Regions from separate parts of the Alicyclobacillus sp. CIJ1 genome, predicted to be linked through region 3. Evidence: riboswitches for the same ligand, from Rfam matches in the RefSeq annotation. Region 3 holds a riboswitch; each other region holds the start of a gene.
The links. A riboswitch is a leader RNA that binds a small molecule or an ion and turns the genes downstream of it on or off. The one in region 3 is predicted to bind cyclic di-AMP.

Region 1 (5,485 bases), on a different contig from region 3:
CGGGAAGCTCAGTGGGAAGCGCGTATTGGATGTTCTTGTTCTCGCAGCCCCCGCCCTTCAGAATCAGCTTCACCTCGACCTCGTCTTTCTCCCACTGGTGGAAGTGCACGATGGGCGTGCCCTCGCCGAGATTGTCGCCGGTGTTCTTGCCGGTGAGCGGGTCGACCGAGTTCGGTCGCAACTTGCCAAGGCGCGTCGCTTCGGCCACGGCCCGCCGAATCTCTTTCTCGAACTCGATTTGATTGAAACCGACCGGGCAATGGACGATGAAGGTCGGCATGCCCGTATCCTGGCAGATGGGCTGCACGTCCTCCTCTGCGGAGATGATGTTGTCGATGATGGTGTTCAGGGCGATGGATGCGCGGCTGCCCAATTCCTCCTGAAGCTGCGCCCGCTTGATAGCCCGGCGCACGTCGGGCGGCAGGTTCGTCGAGGTCTCCGTGATGAGTTCCAGTAGACTATCAAACGCTTTCGTCGCCACTTGCCACTACCCCTTTCACAGCACGTGCCTGGTGGCCCTCTTTCAGTATATCACTTGCCGCCCGAGAAGCCGGAATCGCGGCCGCTCACCGCCGCCGGCGCACGAAAAAAGGGCCTCCGAGGCCCCTCACCGAAGCGGCACATCCAGCCGCGCCACGTCCGCCCACGTCTCACGCCGCGCCACGAGGCGCGCCTCGCCATGCCGGCAAAACACGACGGCGGGCTTGGGAATGCGATTGTAATGACTCGCCATCGCATACGTGTAGGCACCTGTCGCAAAAACGGCGAGAATATCCCCCGGCTCTGGATCCGGTAGCGGGAGATCCCAGATGAGCATGTCGCCGCTCTCACAACACTTGCCGGCCACCGACCACGGGCGATCCGGCGGATCCGCAGCGCGGTTCGCGTAACACGCATGATACTTCGCGCCGTAAAGCGCGAGGCGCGGGTTGTCCGTCATGCCCCCGTCGATGGCGACGTAGTTCCGCACGCCCGGGATGACCTTGCGGCTGCCCACGCGATACAGTGTCACCCCCGCGGGCCCTACGATGCTGCGGCCCGGCTCAATCCACAAGATGGGCACGTCCATGCCTCGAGCCGCAAAGGCCGCCTTGGCGGCGCGGATCACCCCCCGGACGAGATCGGCCACCGGCGGCGCATCCTCATCCGTGTACGGGATGCCAAAACCGCCCCCCAGGTTGAGCACAGAAAAAGGCAAACGGAACCGGCGCAGGCCGTCTTCGTACACGCCCGCCATTCGATCGGCGAGCAGTCGAAAGCCCTCCACATCGAAGATTTGAGATCCGATGTGCGCATGCACGCCAACGACCCGCGCGCGCTCCACCTGCTTGAGCCGCAAAAAGGCCTCCTCCACCTGCTGGCTGGCGAGATCGAAGCCGAACTTGGAGTCCTGCTGCCCTGTGGAGATATAGTCGTGCGTATGCGCCTCGACACCTGGCGCTACCCGGACCAGGACATCCACCGTGCGCCCTGTTGCCTGAAGGATGTCGTCCAAGAGGTCGATCTCGTCGAAATTATCGACGATCACGGCCCCGATGCCACTCTCAACCGCGTACTGCAGTTCTTCCGGGGTCTTGTTGTTGCCGTGCATGTGGAGCTTGCTCGCTGGCACGCCTGCCGCAAGAGCGGTATACAACTCGCCGCCGGACACCACGTCGATGCCCAAGCCCTCCTCGTGCGCGAGTTGGCACATGGCCATGGTGCAGAAGGCCTTGCTGGCGTAAGAAATTTGATACGGCACGCCTTCCTCTCGAAACACGCGGTGAAAAGCCTGGATGGTATCGCGGATGAGCCCCTCGTCGTACGCGATGAGCGGCGTGCCGAACTGTTCCACGAGATCCACCGCGCTCACGCCGCCGATGAGAAGATGGCCCTTTTCGTCTCGCGGAAAATGCGCGTCCACCTTCGGCCTCACGTCTAACAGGTGCTCTGATTTCACTCCGTCCACTCCTATCGTCTCTCTCTTTCACGACGCGCGGCGCCCCGACCTGTGCCAAGACCTGAATAAAGATTCAGACACAAGTATATACGTGCAGCGCCTCACTGGGCAACGGCAAATTGCGTAAAGCCCATTGCATAGCGGGGTCAAAGCTAGAACACCCTAGCGACAGATTCGGTTTGGAGGTGAGACCGTGCGCTGGAACCCCGTGGACTGGATTGCCTGGGCGCTCGTCGTCATTGGGGGCATCAACTGGGGCCTGATCGGATTTGCCAACTACAACCTCGTGGGCGCCATCTTCGGCGCCACGTGGCTCTCGCAGTTCGTGTACGCGCTTGTCGGGCTCGGCGCCCTTTGGCAACTGGTGGCTGTGCTCGTGAAAAGTCAAGCCGTGCGGACATAACACCAGTTGTGAAGCGCACAACGAGAAAAAGCCCTGGCAACCCGACGAGGAGCCAGGGCTTCTCCGTTCATCCCCAAGTGCTTAGCGGCCGACGCGCAAGCGGCGTTCGGATAACGACGACGTCCGCTCCATCTCGGCGTCCTCTCCGACGCTCGCCGCGTTCAGGGTGAGGCCGCGCGTCTCCGGCGCCAGGAAGAGACAGATCAAGAATCCGCCGAAGGTCACGAGCGCCCCCACCAGCATGGTCGGACCCACGCCATAACGAGCCAAAGCCCACGGCAAGAGATACGTGCCGGCCACGGCTCCCAGCCTGCTGATGCACGTGGTCACGCCAACCGCAGTCCCGCGCACCTCGGTGGGAAACAACTCGTTTGGGGCGAGCCATTCCATGATGTTCGGCCCGCCGGAAAACAGCGCGTACAGCAGAAAGCCGACGCCGATGACCCAGAGCGGCCCCTTCGGAAACAGCCCAAGGAGCAACATGCCGACGGTCATGACGGCAAACGAGACAATCATCGTTGCCCTGCGCCCCAGCCGGTTCAAAAACCAGAGCGCAGGCACGCAACCCACGATGAACAGCACGCTGATGAGCGCCGAACCGTACCCGGACGATCCGCTGAGCACGTGGTAGTCGTCAAGCAGCGTCGGGCCGAACGTCAACATCGCGAAGAGCGGCGCGACCGCGGCCGTGAAGAAGCCACTGACGTACAGCGTGCGCTTCCAATACGTGCGATTGAAGAGCGTCAGGTAACTGGTGCGCGTTCGCTTTTCATCTGGCACCGCGATGTGCTTCAGGCTGGCTCCCGGCCCGTAAATGTCGCGAAGCACCTTCAGCGCTTCGCGCGCCCGACCGTGCTGCAGCAACCAACGCGGAGACTCCGGGGTTCCGAGCCGCAAGATCACGAGCACGATGCCCGGCACCGCGCTCGACGCCAACATGTACCGCCATGCGTCCGGTCCGATGGGCAGAAGCCACTGTCCCACTAGATACGCGACCGTGGCGCCCACGTACCACGCGATGACCGTCACACCGAGCATCATGCCGCGGTGTTTGCGCGGCGCGAACTCGGTCAAAAGCGACGTTGCGATGGGATAATCCGCCCCGACCGCGATGCCGAGCACGACACGCAAGGCAAAGAGTTCCCAGGCGCTGTGCACAAAGAACTGCAAAACCGAGGCCACGATGAGCAACACGAAATCGATGGTGTACATGAGCTGGCGTCCAAATCGATCCGTCACGTACCCAAGCAGTCCGCCGATGAAGATGCCAATAAGTGCCGATGCCCCAATCAGGCCGCTCCACATGGCGTCGAGGTGCAGTTCAGGCGTCAACTGCGTGAGCGCCACGGCGACGATGCTCAGGATGTACCCGTCAAGAAAAGGCCCGCCCGACGAATAGATAGTGAGCTTCAGGTGAAAAGGGCTCCACTTCGCATCTTCGACCGGATTGGCCGGCCTTGTCGCTTGCAGGTCCATGGTTTCCCCCCCTCAAGGTATGGCGATCTCGACTGCGCCACCTGCGTAAAAGCGGACACAAAGCCGCGAGATCGCACGAGGGGGATCCGCAGATGAGGTACACCAACGAGGCTCACCGGTGGGAAAAGCGAGGAGAAGAAAACGGCGATACATGGCATCGTCCCCTTTCCGTGCGCTTACGAGGTTAGCTGACGGGTTAGGGCGGAAAGGCGCCCCACGACCAAAGTCGTTTCACCCCGAGAGTTGGGTCCCCCGTTTCCTCCGAAGGAGGAATTCAGCGCTGCCGCTTGTATCGCGATGCGATATGCGATGTACACGTTACGATACACGAAATGTGAGAGGAACGCAAGGAGAAGGGAAATTCTTGGACGTCCGCCCCGGGCGGCCACCGCGAGGCCACCCAGCGCGGTGCCATGCGTCAGGTCGATGTCGGATTCTTGATGGCCGTGAGCACCGCGTCATAAGACGGATCGAGAATGCGAATGTCCGCCGACTTCGCGAGCTGTGCCACGAGTTTCGTCTCGCTTTCGGCATTTTGCTGCTTGATGGCCTGGATGATCTGCGACCGAACGGCCGACAGCGGCTCTACGTGTTCTGGCGTAATGGCCTGGCACTGCACGATGTCGTACCCGCCCTGCACCTTGAGCGGCTCGCTCACTCCGCCGGCCTTAAGTGCGAAGGCCGCGGAGGCAATAGAGGGTTGATCCGCCTTCAGCTCATCCATCGTGAAGGTTCCGAGCACCCCACCCTTCGCGCGCGTGGCCGCGTCGGTCGACATGGATTTCGCCACGGACGCAAAGGGCGTCCCAGACCGGATTTCTACAAGAGCCTTCTCCGCATCCGCCTTCGTCTTCACCTCGATGATGGCAATCTTGCGCGTCTCCGGCACCGTGAACATCGACTGGTTCTGCTTGTAGTACGACGCAATCTGCTTGTCCGTCACGTGGACCTGCGCCTCGGCGAGCTTGGTCGCGAGAATGTTGTCGCGAATCTGGCTCAGAAATTGCGCCTTCGTCATGTGGTTCTGCGCCAGGAGCGCATTCAGCTGCGCGTCAGACGTGATGCCGTTCTGCATCTCGATGGCGGTCAGTTGCTGATTGATTTCCGCATTCGTCGCCGTGACATGTTCCCTGGCTGCCGCCTGCTCAATCAAGGCATTGGCAATGAGCTCCTCCAGCATCGCCGATCCGGCGTAAGCCTCCGACTGCTGCGCGAGCTCCTGCCTCGTGATGGGCGTCTTGCCGACCATCGCCACCACCGAGCCGCCCCCATGCGCCGCGTACGTGCCAAACCAGACACCACCCAAGATTAGCGCGCCCGCGGCTGCGCCGACGATGCCGGAAATCCACCGTTCCTTCTTCAATTCCATCCTCCTTCAGTCTTTCCGCACCCTGGGCTGCACATCCCAGTTCAAGCAAGCCTATCACGCGGCTCCAAATTGCGCAACACGTGCTTCTGCACTTTTCCCGTCGCGTTCACCGGCAGGGATCGCGCGATGACGATCTGCGACGGCCGCTTCGGCTTGGCAAGGTGCGCCGCACAGAACGACTCCAGATCGGCGCGCAGCGCGTCCGCATCGACGCCGTCTGGCTCCTCCGGGACCACCCACGCGACGGCCCGTTCCCCGTAAAGCGGATCCGGAAGTCCCACCACGGCGGACCGCGCCA
Region 2 (5,485 bases), on a different contig from region 3:
CCGGCGAATGGGTTGCGATAGCCGACGAGCCCACGACGCGGGTCATTCTGTACCTGCACGGCGGTGCGTACTACATGGGCAGCTGTGAATCCCACCGAAGCCTGGCGTGGCGGCTCGCTCAAGCGTCGGGAGCGCGCGTCGCCCTCATCGAGTACCGACTTGCCCCCGAACACAAGTTTCCAGCCGCAGTGGAGGACGCCGTGAAAGCGTACGAATCGCTGCTCGCACAAGACATCACACCAGACCGAATCGCCATCGCCGGAGACTCCGCTGGAGGCGGTCTGACGCTCGCCACGCTCGTCTCGCTGCGCGATGCCGGCAAACCGCTTCCCGCGTGCGCCGCAGTCCTCTCGCCTTGGACGGATTTAGCGGGCACAGGGCCATCGATGGAATCGCGAGCCGCATACGACCCTTGGCTTGAACCCGAAGGGATCCGCAAGGCGCCGCTCTTGTACTGCAGTCCGGAACAATTGACACATCCGCTCGTGTCGCCGCTTTACGCGGATCTGACTGGATTACCCCCCATCCTCATTCACGTGGGTCACGACGAATGCCTTCTCGACGACTCCGTGAGACTGCACGAAAAGCTGCGGCAGGCTGGCGTGGAGGCGCGACTGCATATCTGGGAGGATATGTGGCACGTATTTCACAGCTTCCCAATCCCGGAAGCGGACGAGGCGCTTAAAGAAATCGGAGATTTCGTGAAAGAGAAGATTCCGGAGTAAGGCGCTTGCCGGGCCCGTGCACTGACCAACCTTGGATGACCACGGGCCCGGCGCGCCAGCGACTCGACTTGAATCGAGTCCGAGTCTGCGCGGCGCATTCGCATGAAACAGGATCAGGCTTCCGCAGGTTTTTCCGTTGACGGAGCCGAACGCCCGTCTTCCGAAACACTGCTGTTGTCAAACATCTCAATTTGCGTGCAATTCGTTTGTTGAAGCGCGTAGTAAGCCTTGGCCACGAGGTCAGACGGTCCGCTGACCATCACCAGGTACTCGCCCTCTTTGATAGAGCGCTCGAATTGGACCGCTTTTTCGTGCTTCAGGCCCCAGCCGACGAGCAATCCAGCCAGCCCGCCAAACAAGGCTCCTTCCACCGCCGAGGTCAAGGCGTACGCGATGGGTCCAAAAAGGAGCAATGGCCCCGTCACCGGCGCGAAAAACACGGTGAAGCCCAGGAGCAAGCCGAGCATACCGCCCCACAAGGCGCCAAATTTGCTGCCTTCCTTGGCCACGCCGCGGATGGTCGTGAAGCCAAGCGGGCGATCTTCGATCGAGAAATTCTTCCCGACTAATGAAATATGCTCCGCCGGGATCTGCCTTTCTAGTAACATTTCGACCGCCTTTTCCGCGTCGACATAGGTCTTGTATGTCGCAGCGACATGATCGGTATGGCGATCGTGCAATCCTTGCGACGATAACGCTTGATTTTCGGTTGGTTCCATTGGCACACTCCTCTATCGCCTGCGCAGACTCGGACAGCCCCAGTGTATCAGGGCCCAAACGCAGGAGCAAATCCGGGGGACTTCCACGGTGTTCCATCGAGCCTCGCAGAGGGCAATGGGCAGAAGGAGGGCAGAAGAAAGAGGCATAACTGTGCGTGAACATAATTGCGAGTGAACCAAAAATGGCGAGGGCTCAAAACCCTCGCCATTTTTGCGTTTGTTGGCGGAGAGGGTGGGATTCGAACCCACGGTGCCCTTGCGGACACGGCGGTTTTCAAGACCGCTGACTTCAACCACTCGCCCACCTCTCCACATGACAACGAAGGAGAGGCCAAACCTCCCCTCCAAATGGAGCGGAAGACGGGATTCGAACCCGCGACCCTCGCCTTGGCAAGGCGATGCTCTACCCCTGAGCTACTTCCGCATATGTCCACGTCCGAACGCAGCTATACTTTACATCGACGTTGAGACGCGTGTCAACTCCTCCAGGCGCTCTACAACTCCACAAAACGTCACAAAGGTGAGCGCCGGTCCCGGAAATTTCGATACAAATGGCCGCGCCCCGAGCGCTATAATATCGTCAAGGCGAGTTCATCAACAAGGGGAGATCCGGGTTGCCAGCCATTCCGCAGTGGGTTGTATATGCTGCCGCCGTCGTGTTCCCCATTCTGGCCTTTGCACTGACACCGCCAAGCATATGGGTCAACCGACTCGTTTCGTCGCTGTCCATCCATCCAACGTTTGATGTCTCCCGTGTGACATCGGTCAACGTGTACGGAACGGAACTACGTGGACGTGATCGCGACCGGTTTCTTCACGCATTTAACCAGGCAGATTTCCTGTTTGAGCGGGGGATGATCCCCGAACTCAACTATAATCCGATTTTTATCCGCGTCAAAGAGGGTAAGCGGATGTATGAGTTCACCGCGTACCTCTACGGGGACGGCATGGTCCAAATGGTCCGGCACAAGCGGAAAAAGAACGTTCCCTACCGCGTGTCATCTCAGCAGTTGGAGATGGTGCTCCAATCCTGCGTCCGGGATCCCTGGTGGGTGAGCTGAGGCACGAGCCGAGCTTCAAGCGGATTTCAAGCATGGTGTGTTAGGTTACAACCGTACCGCGCTTATTCCAGTTTCGGTACGGAGGTGGCAACGATGCCAATGTTCCTGCATCGGAAGGCCCTTGTTGGTTCGGCCGCTGTTCTGTCGACCCTCGCCGCGGGCGGCGGTGTGGTCTTTGCAGCGGTTGACCGCGGTCACGAATCTGTGCGCGCAGCCAGCGAGCAATCGGGATCGCCGATGCGCGCGGATCGTCAAATCTTGCGCACGCTGAGGCAAGACCTTGTGAGCGAAGCGGCACAGGAACTCCATCTCACCCCAACCGCTCTTCGCCAGGACTTGCGAGAAGGCAAGACGATGGAACAGCTCGCCGCGCAAGCGGGCATCTCTACGTCCACGCTTATCTCGAATCTCGAAAGCAAGGCCCAGTCAGACATTCAAGCCGACGTTGCGAACGGAACCCTCACGAGCGCACAAGCTTCGAAAATCGAATCGAAGGTGGATCTCGCCATTCAAGCGTGGATGAACGGAAAGTGGCCGACTGGATGGGACAAGATGCGTCCGCGCGGAGCCGGCGTGTGGCGCCGAGAATTGATTGCGACTGCCGCGCAGGACTTGCACCTGTCGACCTCGTCGCTCATCGCCGATTTGCGTAAGGGGCAAACCCTCGCCGAGATAGCTGCGGCACAGGGCGTCTCCACGTCGACGCTCATCTCCGACCTCGAGAATGCGGCGCAAGCCGACATCCAAAAAGCCGTTTCCAATGGAAAGATCACCGCGAGCGAGGCGCAGGCGATATTGGGGCGGATCGACACGTGGATCACGGACTGGGTCAACGGCACGCTCCCCCATCCTTCAGGCGCCCATCTGCCAGGCGGGCAACCGACATCGTCGACAACCGGTTCCAATACGGCTTCCAACGCGTGAAGTGCAGTTCCTCCACGGCCCCGATGTCGAGTCGGGGCCTTTGCTTTGGCCCCCGGATGGTGTCCCGATGTCCCTTCGCGTCGGTCGCTTGATGATGTTCCGCGGAGTTCCGTGAAGTTCCCAAGCTCCAAGATCACCCTTTGACTTTCCACAAGGAACCGTATCGAAGAAACCAATTTACCTGTGGCTCTTCCTTTTAAGGCATTCATCCTCCGCCCGATCCATGATTCTCGTAATGAATGAGCTTGCGCTTCCTGTTACGCTTTCAGTGCACCACTCACACCAAGATTACGCCGAATCCTGCGAAACGCAGGTACGGGGGACAAGCGGGCTTGACGCCCAGGGGTGAATTGCGCCTCGTGCGCATAGGGGGACTCTTCCACCCGAACCCGTCAACTAACCTCGGAGGCTACAGGAGGAGAAGCATGCTGCCGAAACGAACGTCCCTTGGAGCGATTGCCGCGACGGCCGCCACTCTTGCAACGCTGACCATGGGCGGCTGCACAGCCCTCGCGCAAACTTCGTTGCCCCCTGGGGTTCATCTCGATCCGTCCATTCGACCTCTCGCTTCAGAAAACGCGTCTTACCAACAGAAAACGCAGGCGGTCCTGGAAGTGGCCGAAAGCAAGATCGGCACGCCCTACATCTGGGGGCACAACGAAGACCGCGGTCAGTACGGATTTGACTGCTCGAACTTTGTGGAGTACGTCTATCACCACGCTCTCGGGTATCGCTTTACGACCTCGTCACGCCTTCAATACCTCGAAGTAGGCTGGCGCGTCCCGTACAGCGACCTGAAGCCTGGCGACCTGCTCATCTTCGACGACGGCGGGCATGTCGGGATTTACGCGGGCAATGGAGAAATGATCCAGTGCGGCGGCGGGCTCGGACGCGTCGGCTTCCTCAGCGTGCGGCCGGGATCGTACTGGTATCGGCACCTGTCGGCTGTTCGACAAATGTACACTTGAACCCTAAAGTCGCCCGGCCGCTGGCACCATCCGCTTCGGCCGGGCCCATCCATTCTATAGCCCCCCTTGCGTTGCATAATTTGCCCTTCTATGCACATCTTACAACCATGAACCGATCCCGATGCATAGGTATGTGCCTCACACTCGTCTGTGCAGCCGCTTGTTGGTGCTCGAGCGCCGCGCCGGCGCGCGGAACGACGGTGGCGAAGCAGGCGCACGCGACCGCCCACGCGCAGTCGGTGTCGTGGCGATCCGAGCCGGAGGCCATCACGGTGTTCGGCCGCAGCTACGACATTCGCCGGTGTCGGAAGCTCACCGACACGTTTGTCGTCACGGCCTACAACCTGGATCGCTTCTCCACCGGAAAGGACCCTGGCGATCCCGGCTTCGGAGTGACGAGCACCGGGCGGCCCGCCGTGATCGGACGGACCGTTGCCGTCGATCCGGCGGTGATCCCTTACGGCAGCCTGCTCTATATCGAGGGCGTGGGCTGGCGAATCGCGGAAGACACGGGAGGTGCCATTCGAGGCCATCACATCGACGTGCTCATGCCGTCGCGGAAACATGCCTTGCAGTTTGGGGTGAAGCGCAACTGCCGGGTGACCGTGTACATCCCGGACGATCTCGACGACGTCTAGTGGTTGCGCAAAAACTCGCGAATCTGGTCCATGAAGGGAGCGAACAGATCCGCGTAGCGCGAGACGGCCTCGCGCACGTCCTTCGGCGTGATGCGGGCGTGATCGCGAAGCAGGCGAGATCGGAAGTCGATCACGCCGGTGAAGACATCGAACCACCGAGCGTCGAGGACCTCTTCCTCGACGAGGACTTTGACGATATCGGCGTAGCCGCCGGGATCGCGCATCACAAGCGCGTCGATGATGAGCGACGCGATGTCGGTGACGTACTCGACGCTGGTCCACAGCGCGCGCTCGGCGGCGAGCCGCCACGTGAGATCTTCTTCCCACGCGTCCTCTCGCTCGGCCAATTCCCCCAACCACGCGGCCCGAGCGCTGAGGGCTTCGAGCCACGCCTCAATTTGCCGCTTATGATCCTTCGTCAGAAACACCGTCTCACCTCACTTGAAAACG
Region 3 (5,485 bases):
GTGGCCCATGGAGGCTTTCACTGTGTACTTGCTCCCCAGATACTTCCCAATCGTCTTCGCCTTGGCAGGCGACTCGACGATGACCAGATAGTCTGACACGCCACGATCCTCCATTCGTCGCAGCCTTGGCAAACCCTGTCCTTGGTTCAAACCATATTATCACCGGGATCCTTTCCTTTGCAAACGGTGGACGCGCCGTCCCTCACTTTGCGCAGCTTGCGTGCGCGCGCCGTTTCGTCCTGGACAGATGGAGCGAAAGTTCCAGTTGTGCTGTCCACTTCGTGAATGGTAACGTGAAGGCAAAGGCGGATCGCGCCGTCCATCCGTTGGCAAGGTGGTTCATATCCTTATGAAAATAGGTACGCACCATGGAAAGTTCCATGCCGATGAAGTGTTCGCCGTCGCGATACTCAAAGCGATTTATCCAGACGCCCGCATCGTCCGCACCCGAAATAAATCGGTGCTGGCGCAATGCGATCTCGTCGTCGACGTCGGCGGCGGCCCTTACGATCACCACAGCGTGCAAAAGGTACATCGCCCGAACGGCATTCCCTACGCTTCCGCCGGCCTCATCTGGCGCGATTTTGGCGACCGATTTCTGGAATCCCTTGGTGTGGAGCGGGAAGAGGATCGAGCGCTGATATCCAGCAACATCGACGACAAACTCTTTCAGGCTATCGACGCGATCGACAATGGAATCGACCTAGAGCGGGACATGCGAATCAAGGGAATCTCGGAGCTCGTGAGTTCCTTCAATCCGCCGTGGAATTCGCAGGAGGACGAAAACCGAGCCTTCGAGCGAGCTTTAGACTTTGCTACGCAGATTCTCATGAACTACGCGAACCACGAGATCAGCCGAATTCAGGCGACGGAGATTGTGAAAGCGGCTTATGCGGCTCGCAAGGAGCCTGCGCTTTTGGTCTTGCCAACCTGTTGCCCCTGGACAGAAACTCTGCTCGAAATGGACCCCGCTGGCGAAGTGCTCTATGTCGCCTTTCCGGATAAGACCGGCCAATATCGCCTTCAGGTTGTGCCCAAAGGTCCCGGGACATTCGAAGCTCGCAAGCCTTTGCCGAGCGAATGGGCGGGCAAAGAAGGCGAGGAGCTTGTATCCATTTGCGGCGTCGAAGATGCGGTGTTTTGCCACCCCGCGCGATTCATCGCGGGCGCAGAGACGCTGGACGGCATCCTGCAGATGGCGGAAGAAGCGTTGGCGGCCGAACCATCGAATCCCTGAGGCCGCGATGCAATCCGAAGAAAATGGAGAGCCAGAGTTCGGTAGTGAACCGAACCTGGCTCTTTTGGGCAACGTGTGCCGCTGCTCACTTCGCAAAGACGAGGTGACCAATCTTGCTAACCACAGGCTGACTCCAAACCCAGCTTCCAGAAGGCGTCTCGGAAGGATTGTAGAACACAAGCGCCCCTGGGACGACATCGTCACCGTTCAGGACGTCGAGTGCAGCCTGGACATTCTGCGCGTCGGGTTGCGAATAGATATAACCGTTCGCGACACTTTCAAACTGATAGTGACCGTCGCTCACTTGAAAAACGACCTGCTGCACCGTGTTCCCGTATCCACCCGCTTGAATTCGATGCATGATGACGTCGCCGACAGCGATCTGCGCCTGAAGTGGCTCTCCTCCGGCTTCCGCGTGAATGACGTGCTCCAACCAGTAGAGTTCGCTGCTTGTCGCGGAGGTGGATGCGGCAACATGGGCCTGAGGGACGTGCGAAGACCGAGATAGGCCGACCGGCACACGGACCGTGGATCCAACCTGGAGATTTAAGGGATTCACGGCGGGATTGGCGGCTAACATTTCGCTGGTCGAAACGCCAAATCGCTTCCCAAGGAGAAACAGCGTGTCTCCTCGTTTGACCGTGACGTTTTCGACATGGGGAACCTTTACGGAACTGCCGATCTGCAGATTCTGCGGGTTGACGTCCGGATTTGCGGCCTCCACAAGCTGCACAGGCAGGCCGTGCGAGTGCGCAATCGTCCACAGCGACTGCCCTGGCTCTACGGTGACGGTCTCCGCAGAGGCGTTCGACACACTGAGTGCCGCGGTCGCGACCATGGCACACCCTGCGATCCAAGTTCGAAACGGCATGTCATCCATCCTCTCGTTTACGCCTCCGAGGTTAGTTGTCGGGTTCGGGTAACGAGTCCCCTTCGCGCCCCTCGGCGCGATTCACCCCAAGGCCAAAGGCCTTCAGTCCCCCGTACGCGCCCTTGCGCGATTCGGCAAAGTCTTGGACGGCGACCATCATATCAGCCTGTACGACCGGAGAAAACCCAAACTTGTTGACATCTGAGGTGCTTCTAACCGATGGATCTACTCGGTTCCACGCATCGTGTTCGGCGAAATCGCGACCAGTGTGCCATATCCCGTGAGTTCCCAGACGTGCTTGGCCGCTCGAATCGGAAGCTCCACGCAGCCAGCGCTCTGTGGCTTGCCGTACGTCTGACGCGGGAAGCCGTGGATGGCCTGTTCTCCATAGAAGAAGCTCACGTACGGCACATGCTCCACTCGGTAAGGCCGGCCGCTTGGGCCGATTCCTTGCATCGTCTGTTCTCGGTTTCGCAGAAAGATGGCGTGAATCCCGGATTGAGTCGGGGTGGCCGGCAGGCCGGTGCTGCACGGCGTTTCAAAGACGACGCCACGTCCATCTTCCCATACGCGAAGCCGCTCAGGGAGCGATTGGTCGACCAACACCATCCGATACGGATGGGTTGCCGTGAGACCTAACGCCCATGCGAGTTCGAGTGTCCGACGAACACGAGGTCCGGTGTACCCATCCACACGAAGGCCGTGATCGGCCTCGAATTGCATCACCGCGCCCTTCGTGATCTCTGTGTACTGCTCCGGATTCCACGTCCGTTCAAGTTCGATGGGGACATTGGGCGAATTCCACGTCCAATAGCCGATTGGAACGCGACCCCAGTCCTGAGGATAGAGGCGCTCGGTCGGTAGGATCGCGTGATACCTGCACGGGAGATAGCCGAGTTCACTAAGGACAACGTGCAAGCTCCAAATCGGTTCGCCGCGATCGCCCACTGTCCAGACCAAAGACGTCGGAGGGCCGGTGAAACTCCGCATCCCAGGCTGAGCATCATTCATCAAGTCGGGTGTGGCGCCCGCGCAATGAGGTTCGTTCGCCCACATGCTCAGGAGGGCCGATGCGCTCACCGCGAAGATGCGAGCCAAGGCCACGAATACACTGCGACGCCCCTTCATGCTCATCGTCCTCCCACCTTCCTCATGTAGGATGGACGATGGGACGCACGAAGAGTATTCCATTGATTGGCTTATGAGCCGGACGGCGCTCGGTTCGGCCGAATGTGATACGTTCCATCTGGGTGGCGCGTGACCATCGAAGCGAGTTCCATCTCGAGAAGCGCGCCGAAGACATACCCGAGGTCGAGATGGGCGACGGCGGCGAGCTCACCCGCGCGAATGGGCTGATGCCGTGCGAGCGCCTGATAGCAGGGCTCGAGGTGCGCAGGCACCTTCTGGGGTCCTCCGTTCTCGACGTCCGTCTGCTCCGGAAACAGATCATGGGGATCCACGAGCGGGATGGCCCCGTCGAAAAGCAGACGGTTGACACCCCGACTGGCCCGCGACGTGATGGGGCCGGGAACGGCATAGACGTCGCGCCCCAGATCGAGCGCGCACTGGGCCGTGATGAGCGCACCGCTTCGGTCACCGGCCTGGACGACGATGACCGCTTGACTCAACGCCGCAATCAATCGGTTGCGCTCAGGAAAGTGATGTTTGCGGACGGGGGTACCGGGCGGATATTCGCTGACGAGGGTACCGGTGGACGCGATTTGATGGTAGAGTCGCCGGTTCGACGGCGGATAGCAGCGGTCGATCCCGCATCCCAACACGCTGACGGTGTCGCCTCCCACCTCAAGAGCCGCGGCGTGCGCAGTGGCGTCGATGCCTATAGCAAGTCCCGACACGACCACCGCACCCCGCCGCGCAATCTCGCCTGCAATCCACCGCGCCGCTTCCATGCCGTAACTGGTCATCCGCCGGGTCCCGACCATTCCGAAGACCACTCGCTCAGGAGAGAGACATTCCTTTCTCCCTCGAACGAACAATACCAGTGGTGGGTCCGGAAGGTCTAACAAACGGCGTGGATAACCGTCCGCCCCGTGCACGAGTACCCAAATGCCGCGGTGTTCCAATTGGGACTTGATCCGATAAGCCGACGGTTCTGCGCGGCGCCAGGCGTCCAGCCGACTTGCCTGCGCTGCGTCCAGACCTCCACAAGCAACCCAGTCCGCGATCCGCGCCTCGTGAAACGCGCGAATTCCGCCGAATGCCCGCACCAAGCGCCGCAACGTGCTTGGCGCGAGCCCCGGACACAAGGACCACACCAAGGCGAGTTCGTCGTCGCCCACCTACGATCCCTCCAGCCCGTTTTAGGCATCGTAAGTCGCGCTGATTCAAATCGTCCATGACGTAAGCGAAAAAAGAGTTCGCTTGGCGAAACCAAGCGAACTCTTTGGGCTGGAACAAACGAAACGCCTTCACGCCTTGCAGCGCTCGAGCAAGCCGCGCTCCTCTAGCACCTGATACAGCGTCGAGCCCATCTCGGACGGCGTGGGGGCCACGCGGATGCCGCACGCCTTCATCTTCTCGATCTTGGACTGTGCCGTTCCGGAACCACCCGACACAATCGCGCCCGCATGTCCCATTCGCCGTCCCGGAGGGGCCGTCGCACCCGCGATAAATCCGACGACGGGCTTCGTCATGTTGTTCTTAATCCACTCCGCCGCTTCTTCCTCTGCGGATCCGCCGATCTCGCCGATCATGATCACGGCTTCAGTATCCGGGTCCTCGTTGAACATCTTCAGCACGTCGACAAAGTTCGTCCCATTCACCGGGTCGCCGCCGATCCCGACAGCCGTCGACTGGCCGAGTCCCAGCTGTGTCAACTGGTACACAGCTTCGTAGGTCAGCGTTCCGGAACGGGACACGACGCCGATCTTCCCAGGCGTGTGAATGTATCCAGGCATGATCCCGATCTTGCACTCATTCGGCGTGATCACGCCCGGGCAGTTTGGACCGATGAGCCGCGTCTTCTTACCCTCCATGTACCGCTTAACCTTGACCATGTCAAGAATCGGAATACCTTCCGTGATGCACACAACCAGTTCGAGCCCGGCCGCCACGGCTTCCATGATGGCGTCCGCGGCGAATGCCGGCGGAACGTAAATGACCGACGCATTTGCGCCCGTCTCGCGGACGGCCTCCTCGACCGTGTTGAAGACGGGCAACCCCTCGACCTTCGTGCCGCCCTTCCCTGGCGAGGTGCCACCCACGACCTTCGTGCCATAGGCAAGCGCCTGCTGCGTGTGAAACAGTCCGGCAGATCCCGTGATGCCCTGGGTAATGACGCGCGTTTCCTTGTTCACCAGAATGCTCATCGCGAGTGTCCCTCCTCAGACCAGCGCCACGATCTTTTGGGCAGCATC

Region 1: linked by a shared signal. The riboswitch ahead of AC27E8_RS14875 (MFS transporter) and the one ahead of AC27E8_RS08255 (cell wall hydrolase) in region 3 are both predicted to bind cyclic di-AMP.
Region 2: linked by a shared signal. The riboswitch ahead of AC27E8_RS14255 (C40 family peptidase) and the one ahead of AC27E8_RS08255 (cell wall hydrolase) in region 3 are both predicted to bind cyclic di-AMP.

Annotation. Positions count from the first base shown of each region.
Region 1 is NZ_BAAJPH010000147.1:22,087-27,571, forward strand. Features, by position in the region: gene AC27E8_RS14860 (fumarate hydratase) at 1-481, opposite strand, end outside; gene lysA (diaminopimelate decarboxylase) at 608-1,939, opposite strand; gene AC27E8_RS14870 (DUF378 domain-containing protein) at 2,133-2,342, shown strand; gene AC27E8_RS14875 (MFS transporter) at 2,424-3,818, opposite strand; cyclic di-AMP (ydaO/yuaA leader) riboswitch at 3,976-4,108, opposite strand; gene AC27E8_RS14880 (peptidyl-prolyl cis-trans isomerase) at 4,237-5,187, opposite strand; gene AC27E8_RS14885 (AMP-binding protein) at 5,229-5,485, opposite strand, start outside.
Region 2 is NZ_BAAJPH010000143.1:241,387-246,871, reverse strand. Features, by position in the region: gene AC27E8_RS14285 (alpha/beta hydrolase) at 1-725, shown strand, start outside; gene AC27E8_RS14280 (general stress protein) at 839-1,444, opposite strand; tRNA gene AC27E8_RS14275 (tRNA-Ser) at 1,666-1,755, opposite strand; tRNA gene AC27E8_RS14270 (tRNA-Gly) at 1,794-1,868, opposite strand; gene AC27E8_RS14265 (YfmQ family protein) at 2,059-2,505, shown strand; gene AC27E8_RS14260 (hypothetical protein) at 2,599-3,429, shown strand; cyclic di-AMP (ydaO/yuaA leader) riboswitch at 3,711-3,855, shown strand; gene AC27E8_RS14255 (C40 family peptidase) at 3,855-4,397, shown strand; gene AC27E8_RS14250 (3D domain-containing protein) at 4,598-5,035, shown strand; gene AC27E8_RS14245 (DUF86 domain-containing protein) at 5,032-5,463, opposite strand; gene AC27E8_RS14240 (NUDIX domain-containing protein) at 5,468-5,485, opposite strand, start outside.
Region 3 is NZ_BAAJPH010000103.1:132,124-137,608, forward strand. Features, by position in the region: gene topA (type I DNA topoisomerase) at 1-99, opposite strand, end outside; gene AC27E8_RS08250 (MYG1 family protein) at 350-1,237, shown strand; gene AC27E8_RS08255 (cell wall hydrolase) at 1,323-2,108, opposite strand; cyclic di-AMP (ydaO/yuaA leader) riboswitch at 2,114-2,255, opposite strand; gene AC27E8_RS08260 (L,D-transpeptidase) at 2,334-3,236, opposite strand; gene dprA (DNA-processing protein DprA) at 3,308-4,408, opposite strand; gene sucD (succinate--CoA ligase subunit alpha) at 4,538-5,437, opposite strand; gene sucC (ADP-forming succinate--CoA ligase subunit beta) at 5,453-5,485, opposite strand, start outside.